Regions from separate parts of the Agrobacterium sp. ES01 genome, predicted to be linked through region 2. Evidence: riboswitches for the same ligand, from Rfam matches in the RefSeq annotation. Region 2 holds a riboswitch; each other region holds the start of a gene.
What was found. Region 2 has a riboswitch for cobalamin ahead of bluB (5,6-dimethylbenzimidazole synthase). Riboswitches for the same ligand answer to the same signal wherever they lie in the genome.

Region 1 (4,132 bases), on a different contig from region 2:
CCAAAGCTCACGCCAGCCGCAATGGTCGCGACCAGAGCCAGGATCAGCGCCACCACCAGCCACGGCATCAGATGCACGATGGCGTGGCGCGGGCCGTAGATGAAATGCCGGTGGCTCATCAGCGAACCGGCGGGTTGAAGGCAGCAGCCAGCGTCTTGATGGCCTCGATATTGCGCGGGCCGGGCGTTGCCTCGGCATAGGGCAGCACCACGAAGCGATTGTTCTTCACCGCTGGGATATCCTGGAAGGCCGGATTGTCACGCATGAAGGCGATCTTCTGTTCGGCGCTCACTTCGCCGTAATCGACAACCACCACCACATCCGGATTGCGCTCGATCACGCCTTCCCAGCCAACCGTGGTCCAGCTGGTTTCCACATCGTCCATGATATTGGTGCCGCCGGCAGCCTCGATCAGCGCGGTCGGCATGGCATAGCGCCCGGCGGTAAAGGGTTTTTCCTCGCCGGAATCGTAGACAAAGACCTTGAGCGGCCCCTTGCGCTCCGGCAGATCCGCCATCGCCTCGGCGAGCTGCTGCTTGTAGCCGGCGACCAGTGTCTCGGCGCGTTCCGCCACGCCGAAGATGCGGCCAAGATTGAGAATGTCGCCATACATGTCGTCCATCGACGACTTCGACTTCTTCATGATGTGGATGCAGCTTTCGGTCAGCTCATAGACCTTGATGCCGAAGGGCGTCAGCGTGTCGGGCGTGACCTCGCCGCCCACCTTCATGCCGTAGTTCCAGCCGGCAAACAGGAAATCGGCGTCGGCACCCAGCAACACTTCCTTGGTCGGATAAGTGGGCGTCAGTTCCGGCAGGGCTGCGATGTCGGCGGTCAGCGTCTCGTCCAGCGTCTTCCAGCCGGTCACCCCGGTATAGCCGGCCATATTGCCGGTCAGACCGAGCGCCAGCATCATTTCCGTGAGGTTGACGTCGTTGGAGACGGCCCGTTTCGGTGCCGCATCGAAGGTCACCTCGCGGTCGCAGCTTTTGACCGTGACCGGAAAACCGGATGCGGCAGCCGTTGTTGCCGAAAGGGCGAGTGCGGACAGAAGCAATGGGGCGAGACGCATGATTATTTCCCTGAAATGGATGGCTGAAGATGGAATGAAAAACGCGGCCGCCCGGTGACCGGGTGACTGTCGATCACGGTTTCCACGGCAAAGGTGTCGCGGATCGCATCGGGCGTGAGCACATGGCCGGCGGCACCGAAATCGACCTGGCGGCCCCTGGCCAGCACCAGCACATGATCGGCATGGGCAGAGGCCAGCGACAGATCGTGCAGCGACACGATCACCGTGGTTGGCAGATGCGACAACAGCGCCAGGACTTCGAGCTGATGGCGGATATCCAGGTGGTTGGTGGGCTCGTCGAGAATCAGCAGGTCGGGCTTTTGCGCAAGCGCACGCGCAATCATCACCCGCTGCTTTTCGCCACCGGACAGCGAGGCGAAATTGCGCGATGCCACATGGTCGATCTTCATCAGGGACAGCGCGTCCCCGATTGCGGCATAGACCGCGTTCCGGCTCATGCCTGATAGATGGGGCGACAGCCCAAGTTCGACGATTTCGGCGACCGTCAGCCCGAAATCGGTGGCAGGTTCCTGCAAAACCGTTGCAATCCGTCGTGCGACATCGCGCGGCTGCATGTCCCACACATCGGCGCCATCCAGCAGGATACGGCCGCAAGAGGGGCGGTGATAGCGGTAAAGACAGCGCAGCAGGCTGGACTTGCCGGCGCCATTGGGCCCGACTATGGCCAGCATCCGGCCGGCCTCGACGGCAAAATCGATCTCGCAGACAAGGGACGGCCCGCGATGCGGTCCCCAGCTCAAGCCTTCGACGGCAAGCCGGGCCGGACTAGAGCCGATCAGGGACGACGGCAGTTCCATCGCAAGCCTCCACGCAAGAAGCGGGGGAGCGGGAAGAGCCTATGCGGCCGTCAACAGCAATGTGAACGTCGAACGCCATCAATCTTTCCCCTTGGCTCACCCCGGCCAGGTTTCTTCAGACATGTCGAGGGCAGGTCTCCTGACTTGCGGGTCACAGCGCCCCCGGACCTTCCCGGCCTTTCGGCCAGTGGCATTCCCGGGTGAACTCACCGCTCACAGTTGCGGGGACAGTCACGGATTTGCGCCCTTTTGGGTACGTCTCACCGTGTTCCCTTTTAATCCCCTCCAGCGCATGCCTTCGGAGAACCTTCAACGGGGATGGGTGTAATTATATTACGTCGGGACGTCAATGGGGAATTTGCGGTCGAGCGGCAACGCAAACATTGGCGGTCCCTGAACCCGTCGTCATTCCTGTGCCTACACAGGCCTCCAGCCGACGCGCATCTGCGTGCCGGGAGGGTGTGGTGCCCTACCGTGCATCGTCGAAGGGTGCTTCCCCGCGCGCCAGAGATCGCGCTCGCTGATGGAACCCGGGTCAGGTCCGGGGTGACGGCGGAAGAAGGGATTGAGGTGATGCCCTCAAACGGTCCCATCCACAATCACCAGCGGTCGCCCTTGCGTGCAGGCTTCTATCCGGGCGTGGACCTTGTAGACCTCGGCCAGCATCGCCGGCGTGATGACCTCGGCTGTCGGGCCGTCGGCCACCAGATGGCCGTTGGAGACGATCATGGTGTGGTCGCAGTAGCGCATGGCGTGGTTGAGGTCGTGAAGCGCGATCAGCACGGCCATGCCGCTTTTGCGGGCAAGGCGGTGCATATATTCCAGCACCTCGATCTGGCGGAAGAGATCGAGCGCCGAGGTCGGCTCATCCATCAGGAGGATCTTCGGCTTGCGCACCAGCGCCTGGGCAATCGCCACCAGCTGGCGCTGGCCGCCCGACAGGGCACCCAGATCGCGGAAGGCCAGATCGGCAATGCCGAGCGAGGCCAGAATGCCGTCGATTTCGGCCAGTTCATCGTCGCCAACGCGCCAGCTGCCGCCCTGCTTGGCGGCCAGAAGCACGCTTTCGTAAACGGTCAGAACCGCATTCGCGCCGGTATCCTGGGGCATGTAACAGATGGCGTTGGAGGTCGCCTCCGTGCCCGACACATGCACAACGCCATCGCCCGACAACAGGCCTGCAATGCGCTTGAACAATGTCGACTTGCCAGCCGCATTGGGGCCGATGATGGCGGTCAGTGCGCCGCCATGGATGGCACCGGTGGTGATGTCGGAGAAGATCGTGGTGCGGCCATAGCGGGCACCGATCTTTTCGAGGGAGAGGGCTACCATGCGCGCCGCCTGTTGGTGAAGATGAGCGAGAAGAAGAAGGGGACGCCGACCAGAGCCGTGATCACGCCGATCGGCAGGATTGCGCCGGGGATCAGCATTTTCGACACCACCGAGGTGGCCGACAGCATCAATGCGCCGCAGATGGCAGAGCCCGCCATGAAGAAGCGTTGATCCTCGCCGACCACCATGCGGGCGATATGCGGGCCGACCAGGCCGATAAAGCCGATCGTGCCGACAAAGGAGACCGGGATGGCCGCCAGGAGGCTGACCAAAAGCATGGTCTCCAGCCGAAGCCGCTTGACGTTGACGCCGAACGAGGCGGCCTTGTCGTCACCCAGGCGAAGCGCTGTCAGCGCCCAGGCATTGCGGGCAAAGAGCGGCAGAACGACAACGAGGATTGCACCGGTGACCGCAACCTTGCCCCAGGTGGCTTTGGTCAGCGAGCCCATGGTCCAGAACACCACGGCGGCCAGCGCCTGTTCGGATGCCAGATATTCCAGCAGCGACAAAAGCGCGTGGAAGGTGAAGACCAGGGCAATGCCGAGCAGCACGATGGTCTCCACCGTCACCCCGCGCAGTGTCGACACACCGTAGATGAACAGCGATGCCCCCATGGCCATCAGGAAGGCATTGATCGGGATCATGTACTGGGTCGCACTGGGATAGATCGCAACGCCGGTGACAAGACCGAGCGCCGCGCCAAAGCTGGCGGCCGCCGAAATGCCCAGCGTAAACGGGCTTGCCAGCGGATTGGCGAGAATGGTCTGCATCTGCGCACCGGCCAGCGACAGACAGGCACCGACGGTCACCGCCATCATGGCAATCGGCATGCGGATATCCCAGATCACCACCCGCAGCTGCACATCGGCTGTGGAGGGTGAAAACACGGCCGAAAGCACCTGGGCCAGCG
Region 2 (4,132 bases):
CCACCTTATCCGGTTCTGGATGACATTCTGGAATGCCTGGTGGAAAAGGAGATGTCGGTTGAAGACATCATTGCGCGGGGGCACGACGTCGCGACGGTCCACCGCATCGAGCACCTGCTTTATCTGGCGGAATACAAGCGTCGTCAGTCGGCGCCGGGCGTGAAGATCACCAAGAAGAATTTCGGCCGTGATCGGCGCTATCCGATTACGAACCGGTTCCGGGATCGTGCATGAGCGATCGTACCGAGGATCCGGGCGTTCGGACCGCGATGCCTGAATTCTCGCAGGCTGAGCGAGACTATATCTTTTCCGTCTCGGCGAGCGAAGAGCGGCGCAGCTCGCTCTTCGGTGTGGTGTCGGCCTTTGCCTATTATGCGCCGGCAATCGCCATCGGCGCCTATGGCTTATGGGACGGCGACTTCAAGGTGCTTGGCATCGGTTTCCTGACATTGGTCGCCAGTCTCGTATGGGGCTTTGCGGGCGAGTGGGGTCGCCGCAACGCGTTGCAGACGGGCGTGGCGATTGTCGTCAAGCTGCGGCGTGCGCTGGAACAGCCAACCAGTTTGTAGGCGAATTTGTTATTGGGGAGGGATTATGCGCAGTTCGGTTGAGATCTACGACATGGAGACGCGCGAGTGCGAGGTGGTCTGGCAGACAGACGATCTTGTCGAAGCGCCGAACTGGTCCCGCGACGGCGAATTCCTGATCGTCAATGGAAATGGGCTGCTCTACGCGCTGCCGCTCGGCGATGATGACGCCGAGCCCGAGCTGATCGATACCGGTCTCGCGGTCCGGCTCAATAACGACCATGGACTGTCACCCGACGGCGCATCCATTGCCTTTTCGGATGAGACGCTGTTTGGCAAGTCCTGCATCTATATTCTTGGTGATGGAGATGAGGAGCCGCGTCAGATCACTGCCAATATGCCATCCTATTGGCATGGCTGGTCACCGGACGGACGGGAACTCGCCTATTGCGGTGCGCGCGATGGTGCCTTCGACATCTATACGATTTCGGTCCGTGGTGGCACCGAACGGCGACTGACTTTCGGTGAAGGCCATAATGACGGCCCGGACTATTCGCCGGATGGCGGCTGGATCTATTTCAATTCCAGCCGTACCGGTCTGATGCAGATCTGGCGTATGCGATGCGATGGATCCGGACTGGAACAGCTGACATCGGACGGACAAGGCGATTGGTTCCCGCATCCTTCGCCCAATGGCGAGAAGGTTCTCTTTCTATCCTACGATCCGGATGTCTCCGGCCATCCTCGCGACAAGACTGTACGGCTTCGATTGATGGATGCAGATGGCGGCAATGTCGAGACGCTGTTCGAATTCTTTGGCGGGCAGGGCAGCATCAACGTGCCCAACTGGTCTCCCGACGGAACAGCATTCGCCTTTGTCCGCTATTTCCCCGAATAGACAGGCCGGTGTCGTTGCCGGCGCTTTGCGTTTGCCGTGCTTCGCGCTAAACCAACGTTGTCTGGTGCCCGCGCGAGCGGGAGAATCGGGAAGCCGGTGGAAATCCGGCGCGTGCCCAACGCTGTGAGGCTGATGCACGATCGGGAGTTTCCTGGAAACTCAGGCCACTGGTCTTGCGACCGGGAAGGCGATCGGAGCAGATGATGCCGAGCCAGAAGACCGGCCGGACACGATAGGCTTTGCCTGTGCGGACAGCAGGCGGTCGCAGCATTGTTGGGGATTTGACGATGCACGACGAACCACACGATCATTTCGTGCGGGCAGGGGCTTTTTGCGTTGAAGAACGCAACGCCGTCTACCGCGCCATCCATACCCGCCGTGATGTGCGGGATCAGTTTCTATCCGATCCATTGCCCGATGCATTGATCACTCGACTGCTGGAGGCGGCCCATGCCGCACCGTCCGTCGGGTTCATGCAGCCGTGGAATTTCCTGGTCGTGCGCGATGCTCGGATGCGGGAGGCGGTCTGGCATGCCTTCAGCCGTGCCAATGATGAAGCGGCAGAGATGTTCTCTGGAAGCCAGCGTGACAGCTATATGCAGTTGAAGCTCGAAGGCATCCGCAAGGCGCCGGTGGGAATCTGCATTACTTGCGATCCGACGCGCGGCGGTCCAGTTGTGCTCGGTCGCACGCATAATCCACGCATGGACAGCTATTCCACCGTTTGCGCCGTGCAGAACCTGTGGCTTGCGGCGCGTGCGGAAGGAGTGGGGGTCGGTTGGGTCAGTATCTTTCGCGATGCGGATTTGCGCGCGATCTTCGGCATTCCGGAACATGTCGAGATCATCGGCTGGTTCTGCCTTGGCTATGTCGACAAGCTCTATGATCAGCCGGAACTGGCGCTCAAGGGCTGGCGGCAGCGCTTGCCGCTTGAGGACCTGGTGTTCGAAGAGCGATGGCCCGATGGAGACGGCTGAGCGAATTCGCCTTATTGTACGGGTTGCGCGCCTGACAGTGCCGGGTGCTTCAGGTCGATGCTGCTTGTTTCCTTGGGAAGGAAAACCGGGCCGACCTGCCTTACGGTGCTGGTGCTCGGATCATAGGGGCGCTCCATCGGATCGATGGTGATTTTCTCAGGCGCGATTTTGTCAGGCATGGTCTTGATCGGGGTAATGGCGGAATAAGCCGCAGCGGTGCTCTGCTGACGGTTGGCGTAGCTCAGCGCCTTTTGATGGAAGGCTGTCAGGTTGCAGCCGCAGGCCTTGTCGTCACCGGTCTTGCGGTGGAGATAGGCAAAGGCGCTCGGAAGGTCGCGATAGGGCCGCCCGGTGGACGCTGAGACCATATCCGCGCTCTCCTGGCTCAGCAGGGAGTGATAGTAGAGCTCAGTCTGGGTGCCGGGGCACATATTATCGCAAAGTCCGGCATCGCGTCCGAACATGGCCGGCGTCGCGTTGGACGATATCGGAAAAAAGGCACCGTCGCAGGTGCGCACGCACATGGTTCTAAGTGTTCCGCCCTGACCCTGCAGGCTGGCACGCCACCCGTCGATTGCGTAAGAGTTGCGCATGGCGTCGTCCGGTATCCGCAACGTTCCTGCCGGCGACGAGGCCTGCTCGTCCGCCAAAGGCTGTTCTATCTCATGTCCGGGGAGCGCGTTGCAGCCGTTCTCATCCAAGGCCTTCAGCAGGCGGGCACGCAGGGAGTTGGGAATGGCGCGTCCCTCCTTCAGGCTGTCGCGCTTTTCCTCCAGAATCTGTCGGTTCTGCTGCATGCGTTCCAGTGAGGACGTCAACGTATCGCAAGAGGAATTGCCGTTTGGGCCGAAGGTGACAATGCTGGAGTTGTCGCAATGCAGGCGGCGAATATCCTGCTTTGTCTTGCGGATTTCGAATTTCTGCCGGGCAATTGCGCTGGAATAGCTTCGGATCTCGGCATTGTCGGCGCTTACTGTCTGTGGTGCCGATACCAGTCGATCCCGCAGCCTGTCACAGACCACTGTCGCGTTGGCGGCAGCAGGCAGCGCCACCAATGTGGCAATCATCAACAGCAGGGTGTCACGACCTACAATCACGTGGCTTTCCCGTTTGGCCCTATGCGTCATGCATTGTTGCAGACATCATAAGACTTTGCCGTGTTCTCGCCAACCGCCCAGCGCATTTTACGTTAACGACGGTTGGTCAGAGCGTGAAGGACGATCCTCAGTCGGGCTGAGAGGCTTCGACCACGGCAAGTGCTGCCATATTGACCACGCCGCGCGATGTGACTGATGGCGACAGGATGTGGGCCGGCATTGCAGCACCCAGCAGGATTGGGCCGACATGCAGGCCTTCCATCATGGTCTTCATCAGGCCGAGCGCGATATTGGCGGCATCCAGGTTCGGGAAAACCAGCAGATTGGCCTCGTCGGTCAGTGAACTGTTTGGCATGACGCGGCTGCGCAGAAGCTCGGAGATCGCCGAGTCGCCATGCATTTCACCGTCTGCTTCCAGTTCGGGTGCGACGTTGCGGATAATGCCCAGGGCTGCGCGCATCTTGCGGGCGCTTTCGGAATCGCGCGAGCCGAAGTTGGAATGCGAGAGAAGCGCGGCGCGCGGCGTGATGCCGAAGCGACGGATTTCGTTGGCGGCCATCACCGTCATCTCCGCCACTTCCTCCGCACTCGGATTGTATGTGACATAGGTGTCCGTGAAGAAGGTCGCGCCGC
Region 3 (4,132 bases), on a different contig from region 2:
AACGCGCGCTTATCAAGGACGGCATTTTTGCCCGCGCTGTGGATCGTCCGTCTTTTCATGCAGCGGCGATGAGATCGAGGTCAATCTCGGATCGCTCGATCAGCCCAATCGACTGGTCCCGACCTACGAGCTCTGGACGGTGAGGCGCGAAAACTGGTTGCCGCCATTTCCGCTGCAAAGGCGCTACGACCGCGATCGGGAGAGTGATGAGCGCTCCGAAGAATAGATCGCGGTCGTGAAATCGAGGGTTTAAGCTTCGATCTCGACGGGTGTCAGCGGACGTGAGCAGCAGGCGAGGATATAGCCTTCCTCGATCTCTTCTTCGAGAATGCCGCCATTATGCTGCATGTCGACTTCGCCCTTGAGCTTCATCACCTTGCAGGTGCCGCAAAGCCCGGATTCGCAGGCAGCGGCAATTCGCACACCCGAGGCACGCGCGGCCTGAAGCAGGGTGTGGCCCGGCTCGCACAGACCGTCCTTGCCCGACATGGCGAATGTGACCTTGGTCGGCTTTTCGCCGTCAGCATAATCGGGCACCACGATCGGGGCAGGGGCAGCGGCCGGCAGGAAGGCTTCTTCATGATAGTGGTCCATGTCGAAGCCCGCACTTTGAAGTGCGTCCTTGACCGTCGCCATGAAGGGCGCAGGACCGCAACAGAAGACCTTGCGGTCGAGGAAGTCGGGCACCAGAAGCGAGATCTTGGCCCGGTCCACCCAACCCTTCAGGCCCGACCACAGCTGCGTGCGCTCCAGCTGCTCGACGATAAAGCCGAGCGTGAAATGCGGCATGTAGCGCGCCTTGTATTCCAGCTCCCAGCGGAAGATGATATCGTTGGGCGAGCGGGCGCAGTGGACGAAGGCGATGTCGCTGTCGGGTTCGCGGTCCGAGAGATCGCGGGTCATCGACATCATCGGTGTAATGCCGGAGCCGGCCGAGATGAACAGGTATTTGTCGCCGGGATGACGGACATAGGAAAAGTCGCCAACCGGCCCATAGGCCTTGAGTTTCATGCCCGGTTGCAGATGTTCCATCATCCAGCGTGTGCCGATGGAATCCTTCTGCGCCTTGGCCGTCACCTGAATGGTGTAGGGACGCGACGGCGTGGACGAGATCGTATAGGTGCGCATGACCGGTTCCGGCCCCACCGGCAGTTCCAGCGTGAGGAACTGACCCGGCTGGTATCGGAACCAGTGGCCCGGATGGTCAGACTTGAAGGTGAAGGTCATCACATCCGGTGTTTCCGGCGTCCAAGCGACACATTCGAGCATATGCTCCTTGTCGCTCCAGGGCCGCATTTCATCGACATGCCTGTATGTTTTGTCTTTTGCCATTTTATGCCACGACCGAGAGTGGAGCCTTGTCGCCCTGCAGGCGGTTGACCATGAAATTGGCGTACCATTCGACAAACTGCATCACGCCGCCTTCATGTTCGACGGAGTAGGGGCCGGGCTCATAGGCCGGCGAGCGGATGCCGAAGGCGTTTTCTTCAACGATGGAGCGGTCCTGGTCGTTGGTCATGTTCCACACATGGGTCAGCTTTTCGACGTCATAGTCGACGCCTTCCACCGCGTCCTTGTGAACGAGCCATGTCGTCGTGACCGCCGTCTCTTCTGCAGACAGCGGCAGCACGCGGAAGGAAATCGCATGGTCGCCGAGAATGTGGTTCCACGTGGTTGGATAGTGGAACAGCAGCATGGTGCCGATATTGGAGATGTTGACGTCGCCTGACAGCGGCTTCTTCACCGCCGGCTTGCCGTCCATGGTGTAGCTCTCCGCACCGGGGATCAGCGGCATGCGGGCAACGCGGAACTGGCCTGTCGGATCCATCAGGAACTCGCTCGGCAGCCCACCGGCTTCGCAACGGGCCCAATGCTCGGCAATGACCGGATCGTCGCCGGCGCCTTGCACGCCGGTCGCAGTCGGCGCTTCCGGATAGGTTCGGCAAAGTTCGGGATGGTTGCCGGCGCAGTGATAGCACTCGCGATTGTTTTCCCAGACGAGCTTCCAGTTGCCTTTTTCGATAATGGTCGAGCGGGCGGCAACCTTGGCTTCGGCCAGACGGTGCGGCGCCATATAGGGTTCGATACTGGCGCGCATCGGCGCAAAATCGGCAGGCTCCTGCGCAAGACAGACGAAGATATAGCCGGCTACACTCTCGCAGGCGACGGGCTTCAGGCCAAACTCTGCCTTGTCGAAGCTTTCACCCATCTGCCGGGCAAAGACCAGCGAGCCGTCGAGGTCGTAGGTCCAGTTGTGGTAGGGGCAAACCATCTTGGCCGCCGCGCCGCGCTCGGACGTGCAAACGCGATGCCCGCGATGGCGACACGTGTTGTGGAAAGCGCGAATGACGCCATCCTTGCCGCGCACGACGACCACGGGATAGTCGCCGATCTGCACGGTGAAATAATTGCCGGCGCGGGGAACCTCGCAGTCATGGCCGATAAACAGCCAGTCACGGTACCAGATGGTCTCCATGTCCAGCTTGAAAATGTCCTCATCGATATAAAAGGGCTGCTCCAGGGAGAAGCCTTCGCGGCGGTTCTTAAGTTGCCGCAAAACTGTCGTCTGCAAATCCATTTGCGCCCTCATTGATGTTCATTGGCGGACGCAGAAAAGCAATGCGGCCTCTTGGGTTTGCCGCATGTGCCCGGACCGCCCGCCGCGGCCGAAACTGACATGTCTACAAGGCTGGTTTCCGGGCTCCGGAGCTGTCCATCATGGACCATCCGACTCCTTCCCAGGCTTGTCTGCCCAGTGGCCTCCCGTCGGATTTTTCGCTCCGCCACCGTTGCGGGGGCAGCGCCGGATTTAGACCGGCTTCCCAATTCTCCGCTCCGCCTCCCTGCGGCCCGGCACCTTGGATTGAGATCATACTAGCGGCTATGCGGGGGTGCGATGCGATGGAAAGCGACATCGAGAATGCGCAATTTGAATAGTCGCTGAAAACTGTGTCCGCCCCTTGGTTGCCGTCTGGTCACGACACGGCGGCGCTTCGAACTATTTCGCTAATGTGCAAGGCGCGATGGATCCTATCGCCAAGTTGTGCGTTCACCCCAACAAGGGGTGAGTAGTGCAGACCCTGAAAACGGTCAAAACAAAGTGGTTTCGTTCAATCACACGGCGGGTGGTTGGGCACAGTTTTGCGTTTTGGGCCGTCCCAACTCGAAGAGGAAAGTCATGAACAATCCAAATTATTATTACCCATTGGGAATTTGGGTGCTTGCTGTCGGCGCTGCCCTCGGCCTTGCCGTCGCACTCTATAATTTTGTTGTCCCGCTCACGGGCGTCAACGGTTCGATCGGAGCGGGTCTGGTGGTGTTTTCCACGGCCATCATGTTGTTGGCGGCGTTGTTTTTCCCGATTTTCGGCCATGGTGCGCTGAGAAACGTCGTACGCGCATTAATAGTACTCGACATCGTCTGCACGGCAGCTGCCGGATATTTTCTGCATGAATGGTTGCTGATTGGCGCCATGGTTGTGGCCCTGATCGGTGCGATCTGGGAGATCGCCCAGCCTTCGCCTGCCGCAACGACATTTCAAGGAGCAGCATGATGAAGCGGATGAATATCGTTTTTGCAAGCGGCCTCATCCTGGCCGCATTGGGCACCGCCGCCTATGCCCAGGATACCACCCAGCCCGAAGCGCCGGCGGCTCCGTCAGCCGGCACCACACTCGAACAGGACAGCACGGCGCCAAGCGCGCCTTCGACATCCGATAGCGCCGATACGGCCGCGCCGTCTACGCCCCCGGCGCTTGCGGACGCAACGCCCAAGCCGGACCGCTATCCGGGCGTCGCCGATCCGACATTCAACACCACGCCGCGTCAGCGCACGAATATTCCGATGATGCCGAAAACGGCGACATGGGACAGTTTTCACGGACAGCTGAATGCGCAGAAATATTCTCCGCTGACCGAGATTACGACCGATAATGTCAAGGACCTGAAAAAGGTGTGGGACATGCATACCGGCGACGTGTCTGACGGCAGCGGCGGCACGCCGGCGACGGTGTGGTCGGCAACGCCCGTCTTTGCCAATGACACGCTGTATATCGGTACGCCCTTTTACCGCATTCTGGCGCTCGATCCCGCAACCGGGAAAGAGAAATGGCACTTCGATACCGATTCCACGC
Region 4 (4,132 bases), 120 kb from region 2:
CGTCGAAGTCGTGAAGCCGACTGTGCGGTCGGGGACGAATCTGGAAGACGGGGCCAATGCCAGCATCAGCTTGTCACCGGCTCCAAAGGTGGAGACAGCTGCACCGAAATGCGCGTCCAATGACCCTGCCTGCAAACCATAGGCTGTCTCTTTCGGGTCCTAATACCAATAGCGAAGGCTGTTGCGCTTCAATCCGCAGCGTTGTCATGGTAAGCCCGCACATTCGTTGAGGATGAGGGGCTGCCATGAAGGAAATTCTCCGGGAACTTGAAGAGCGTCGCGAAAAAGCGCGGCTTGGCGGCGGACAGACGCGCATCGATGCCCAGCACAAGCGCGGCAAGCTGACTGCGCGCGAACGCATCGACATCTTTCTGGATGAGGGCTCCTTCGAGGAATTCGACATGTTCGTCGAGCACCGTTGCTCGGATTTCGGCATGGAGAATACGCGCATTTCGGGGGACGGTGTCGTCACCGGATGGGGCACGGTCAACGGCAGAACGGTCTTTGTCTTTGCCAAGGACTTTACCGTGTTCGGCGGTTCGCTGTCGGAGGCGCATGCCGAGAAGATCTGCAAGATCCAGGATATGGCGCTTAGAAACCGTGCGCCGATTATCGGGATCTATGACGCCGGCGGTGCGCGCATCCAGGAGGGTGTGGCAGCGCTTGGCGGTTATGCAGAGGTGTTCCAGCGCAATGTGCTGGCCTCTGGTGTCATTCCGCAGATTTCGGTGATCATGGGGCCCTGCGCCGGCGGTGACGTCTATTCGCCGGCCATGACCGATTTCATCTTCATGGTGCGCGATACCTCCTATATGTTCGTGACAGGCCCCGATGTGGTGAAGACCGTGACCAACGAGACGGTGACTGCGGAAGAATTGGGTGGAGCCTCTATCCACACGACCAAATCATCGATCGCCGATGGCGCCTATGAAAACGACGTGGAAGCGCTGCTGCAGGTGCGCCGGTTGATCGAGCTTCTGCCGCAGTCGAATACGGCGCCAGTTCCCGAGATCGAGTGCTTTCAGCCCGTTGACCAGACCGATACGTCTCTCGACACGCTGGTGCCTGCCAATGCCAACAAACCCTACGACATCAAGGAACTGGTCCTGAAGACGGCGGATGAAGGCGATTTCTTCGAGATCCAGGCAAGCTTCGCCAAGAATATCGTCTGTGGTTTCGGTCGCATCGAGGGGTCGACCGTCGGCTTTGTCGCCAACCAGCCAATGGTGCTGGCCGGCGTCCTTGATTCCGATGCCAGCCGCAAGGCTGCACGCTTCGTCCGCTTTTGCGATTGCTTCAACATTCCGATTGTCACCTTTGTCGATGTGCCGGGCTTTCTGCCGGGCACAGCGCAGGAATATGGCGGATTGATCAAGCATGGCGCCAAGCTGCTGTTTGCCTATGCCGAGGCGACCGTGCCGAAGCTGACTGTGATTACCCGCAAGGCCTTCGGTGGCGCTTACGATGTGATGGCGTCAAAGCATCTGCGTGGTGACATCAACTATGCCTGGCCAACGGCGCAGATCGCGGTGATGGGGGCCAAGGGTGCGGTCGAGATCATTTTCCGCAAGGATATCGCTGATCCAGACAAGATTGCCCAGCACACCAAGATGTATGAAGACCGCTTCCTGTCGCCGTTCGCGGCCGCCGAGCGTGGCTATATCGACGAGATCATCCGTCCGCAATCGACCCGCCGACGGCTGGCGCGCGGGTTGAAGATGCTGCGTAACAAGGACCTGTCCAATCCTTGGAAGAAACACGACAACATTCCTCTGTGAGCGAAGTCGTCCCCTGTCTTTTGAGGTCGCCGGTTTGATTGACTTCATTCGGCGGAACGCATAATCATGCGGGAGAATTGGATGGTTTCCGCTTCATCCTGGGATGACGCGGAGAGCAAAAGGGAATGCGACGGATGGACCCAAACAGGGCGTCCCAATCGCAGCCGACCCCGCGACTGTAGAGCGGCGAGGCTTTCTCATCCGTTTGTGCTGAAGACTGTCGAGATCGACCGCATGGTGCGGCGGCAGGTGGTCTTCCTGCAGGCGGAAAAGCCACTGAAAATGTGGTGCGAATAACCGGGGTTGGACGCCTCCTTATCTACGAATCGTCCGCCTTTCGCATCACGGTAGTTTTCGGGAAGGTGAGGGAAAGCCGTGGGCAAATGCGCGTGACTGCGCTGCGCCCGAAGCCGCGAGCCAGGAGACCTGCCGTCCTTCAGGGCCTGACGCCCGAAACTGGGGTATCTCCCCGTTGCCAGCACGGAGGTTGTCGTGGCGACATTTGGTGAAGCGCCCTTGCGGTCGCGTCTACGCTGTTGTTGCTGCCGGGAGGTCGCGTGCATTGCATGCGACATGCAAACCCGATGAAGCCTTCTGCATTGTTCAAACGCTGGACGGTCCTCTTGCTGGTCGTGGCCGCGCTGTTCTTTGCCATTCTGCCGCGCTTTATCGGTCGCAACGCCGAAGACCTGAATTCTGCCGCCGACGCGGAGGTGGAGCTACCCAATGTGGACAAGCTCCTGCCCGAGGAAGACAAGAGCAATCCCGATTTTGCCATTTCCGGCAAGGCGACCGCTAAGGATCGTACCGTGATCATCGGCAAGCCCGGCGGCCTGTTCGGCTCGTCCGACAAGGTGAATTGACGTGGCAGCGGATAAAACCAGAAATGTGACATTTGTTCTGGGTGGTGCGCGCTCCGGAAAGTCGCGTTTTGCCGAAAACATTGTCACAGATACGTGTCTGGACCGACATTACATCGCAACAGGACAGGCCTTCGATGACGAGATGCGGGCGCGCATCGCGGCCCATCGTTCGGATCGGGGTGAGGGGTGGATCACCCACGAGGCGCCACTCGAGCTGGTTGAGACGCTGACCTCGTCCAGCGCGTCACAGAATGCCGTTCTGGTCGATTGTCTGACGCTCTGGGTGTCCAATCTGATGCTGGCGGACAAGGATGTGGAGGGGCAGAGCGCCGGGCTGGCTGACTGCCTTCGCCATCTCTCAGGAGAGATCGTGATCGTTGCCAATGAAGTTGGGCTTGGGATCGTGCCGGATAATCGCATGGCGCGCAAATTTCGCGACCATGCGGGGCGGCTCAACCAGATGATCGCCGCACAAGCGGACACAGTGTATTTCGTAGCGGCCGGTTTGCCGCTGAAAATGAAGGGTTAAATCATGCTGCAGGCCAAAATTCCGGCAACCGTCATCACCGGCTTTCTCGGATCGGGAAAGACCACGATTATCCGCAACATGCTGATGAATGCCGGCGGCAAGAAGATCGCCCTCATAATCAACGAATTCGGTGATCTGGGTGTCGATGGCGATGTGCTGAAGGGCTGCGGTGCCGATAATTGCACCGAAGACGACATCATCGAGCTCACCAATGGCTGCATATGCTGCACGGTCGCCGATGACTTCATTCCGACCATGGAAAAGCTCCTGGACCGGCCAGACCGCCCCGATCACATCGTGATCGAGACATCGGGGCTTGCCTTGCCGCAGCCGCTGGTCGCGGCGTTTAACTGGCCGGGTATCAAGACGCGGGTGACGGTGGATGGCGTGGTCACGGTCGTCGATAGTGCAGCGGTCGCTGCCGGGCGCTTTGCCGATGATCACGACAAGGTGGACGCGCTTCGTGCGCTCGATGACAATCTTGACCACGAAAGCCCGATTGAGGAACTGTTCGAGGATCAGCTCACTTGCGCTGACCTGATCATACTCAACAAGGCCGATCTTCTGGAGGCCGAGGCGCTTGCCGACGTCAAGTCAAAGGTTGCCGGCCGCATTGCCCGCAAACCGTCATTGATCGAGGCCCGCCATGGCGAGGTTCCGGCACTGGTGCTTCTGGGGCTTGGTGCCGCTACGGAAGGCGACATCGACAATCGCAAGTCTCACCACGAGCTGGAGCATGCTGCGGCGCATGAGAGTGGCGACGACCATGATCATCTTCATCACCATGACCACGATGAATTCGAGAGCTTCGCGCTCACACTGCCATCGATTACCGATCCGGCAGCCTTTGCGGAGACGCTGAAGAACATCATTTCCGACCATGACATTCTGCGTCTCAAAGGGTTCATCGACGTGCCGGGCAAGCCGATGCGGCTTGTCATTCAGGCCGTGGGCACCCGCAT

Region 1: it holds a riboswitch for cobalamin, as region 2 does, so the genes downstream of both, ACQQ2Q_RS02330 (ABC transporter ATP-binding protein) here and bluB (5,6-dimethylbenzimidazole synthase) in region 2, are expected to answer to the same signal.
Region 3: it holds a riboswitch for cobalamin, as region 2 does, so the genes downstream of both, ACQQ2Q_RS08910 (aromatic ring-hydroxylating oxygenase subunit alpha) here and bluB (5,6-dimethylbenzimidazole synthase) in region 2, are expected to answer to the same signal.
Region 4: it holds a riboswitch for cobalamin, as region 2 does, so the genes downstream of both, ACQQ2Q_RS10040 (hypothetical protein) here and bluB (5,6-dimethylbenzimidazole synthase) in region 2, are expected to answer to the same signal.

What each region holds. Positions count from the first base shown of each region.
Region 1 is NZ_JBNQTH010000001.1:446,498-450,629, reverse strand. It holds gene ACQQ2Q_RS02340 (FecCD family ABC transporter permease) at 1-119, opposite strand, end outside; gene ACQQ2Q_RS02335 (ABC transporter substrate-binding protein) at 119-1,072, opposite strand; gene ACQQ2Q_RS02330 (ABC transporter ATP-binding protein) at 1,075-1,890, opposite strand; cobalamin riboswitch at 2,003-2,216, opposite strand; gene ACQQ2Q_RS02325 (ABC transporter ATP-binding protein) at 2,470-3,222, opposite strand; gene ACQQ2Q_RS02320 (FecCD family ABC transporter permease) at 3,216-4,132, opposite strand, start outside.
Region 2 is NZ_JBNQTH010000003.1:274,306-278,437, reverse strand. It holds gene ACQQ2Q_RS10635 (NAD+ synthase) at 1-234, shown strand, start outside; gene ACQQ2Q_RS10630 (hypothetical protein) at 231-569, shown strand; gene ACQQ2Q_RS10625 (TolB family protein) at 595-1,425, shown strand; cobalamin riboswitch at 1,471-1,667, shown strand; gene bluB (5,6-dimethylbenzimidazole synthase) at 1,713-2,402, shown strand; gene ACQQ2Q_RS10615 (DUF2865 domain-containing protein) at 2,414-3,499, opposite strand; gene ACQQ2Q_RS10610 (NADP-dependent malic enzyme) at 3,627-4,132, opposite strand, start outside.
Region 3 is NZ_JBNQTH010000002.1:220,725-224,856, forward strand. It holds gene ACQQ2Q_RS08900 (GFA family protein) at 1-226, shown strand, start outside; gene ACQQ2Q_RS08905 (2Fe-2S iron-sulfur cluster-binding protein) at 250-1,332, opposite strand; gene ACQQ2Q_RS08910 (aromatic ring-hydroxylating oxygenase subunit alpha) at 1,334-2,578, opposite strand; cobalamin riboswitch at 2,671-2,876, opposite strand; gene ACQQ2Q_RS08915 (hypothetical protein) at 3,179-3,553, shown strand; gene ACQQ2Q_RS08920 (PQQ-binding-like beta-propeller repeat protein) at 3,553-4,132, shown strand, end outside.
Region 4 is NZ_JBNQTH010000003.1:153,763-157,894, reverse strand. It holds gene ACQQ2Q_RS10050 (hypothetical protein) at 1-142, shown strand, start outside; gene ACQQ2Q_RS10045 (acyl-CoA carboxylase subunit beta) at 246-1,778, shown strand; cobalamin riboswitch at 1,844-2,226, shown strand; gene ACQQ2Q_RS10040 (hypothetical protein) at 2,363-2,641, shown strand; gene cobU (bifunctional adenosylcobinamide kinase/adenosylcobinamide-phosphate guanylyltransferase) at 2,643-3,170, shown strand; gene cobW (cobalamin biosynthesis protein CobW) at 3,174-4,132, shown strand, end outside.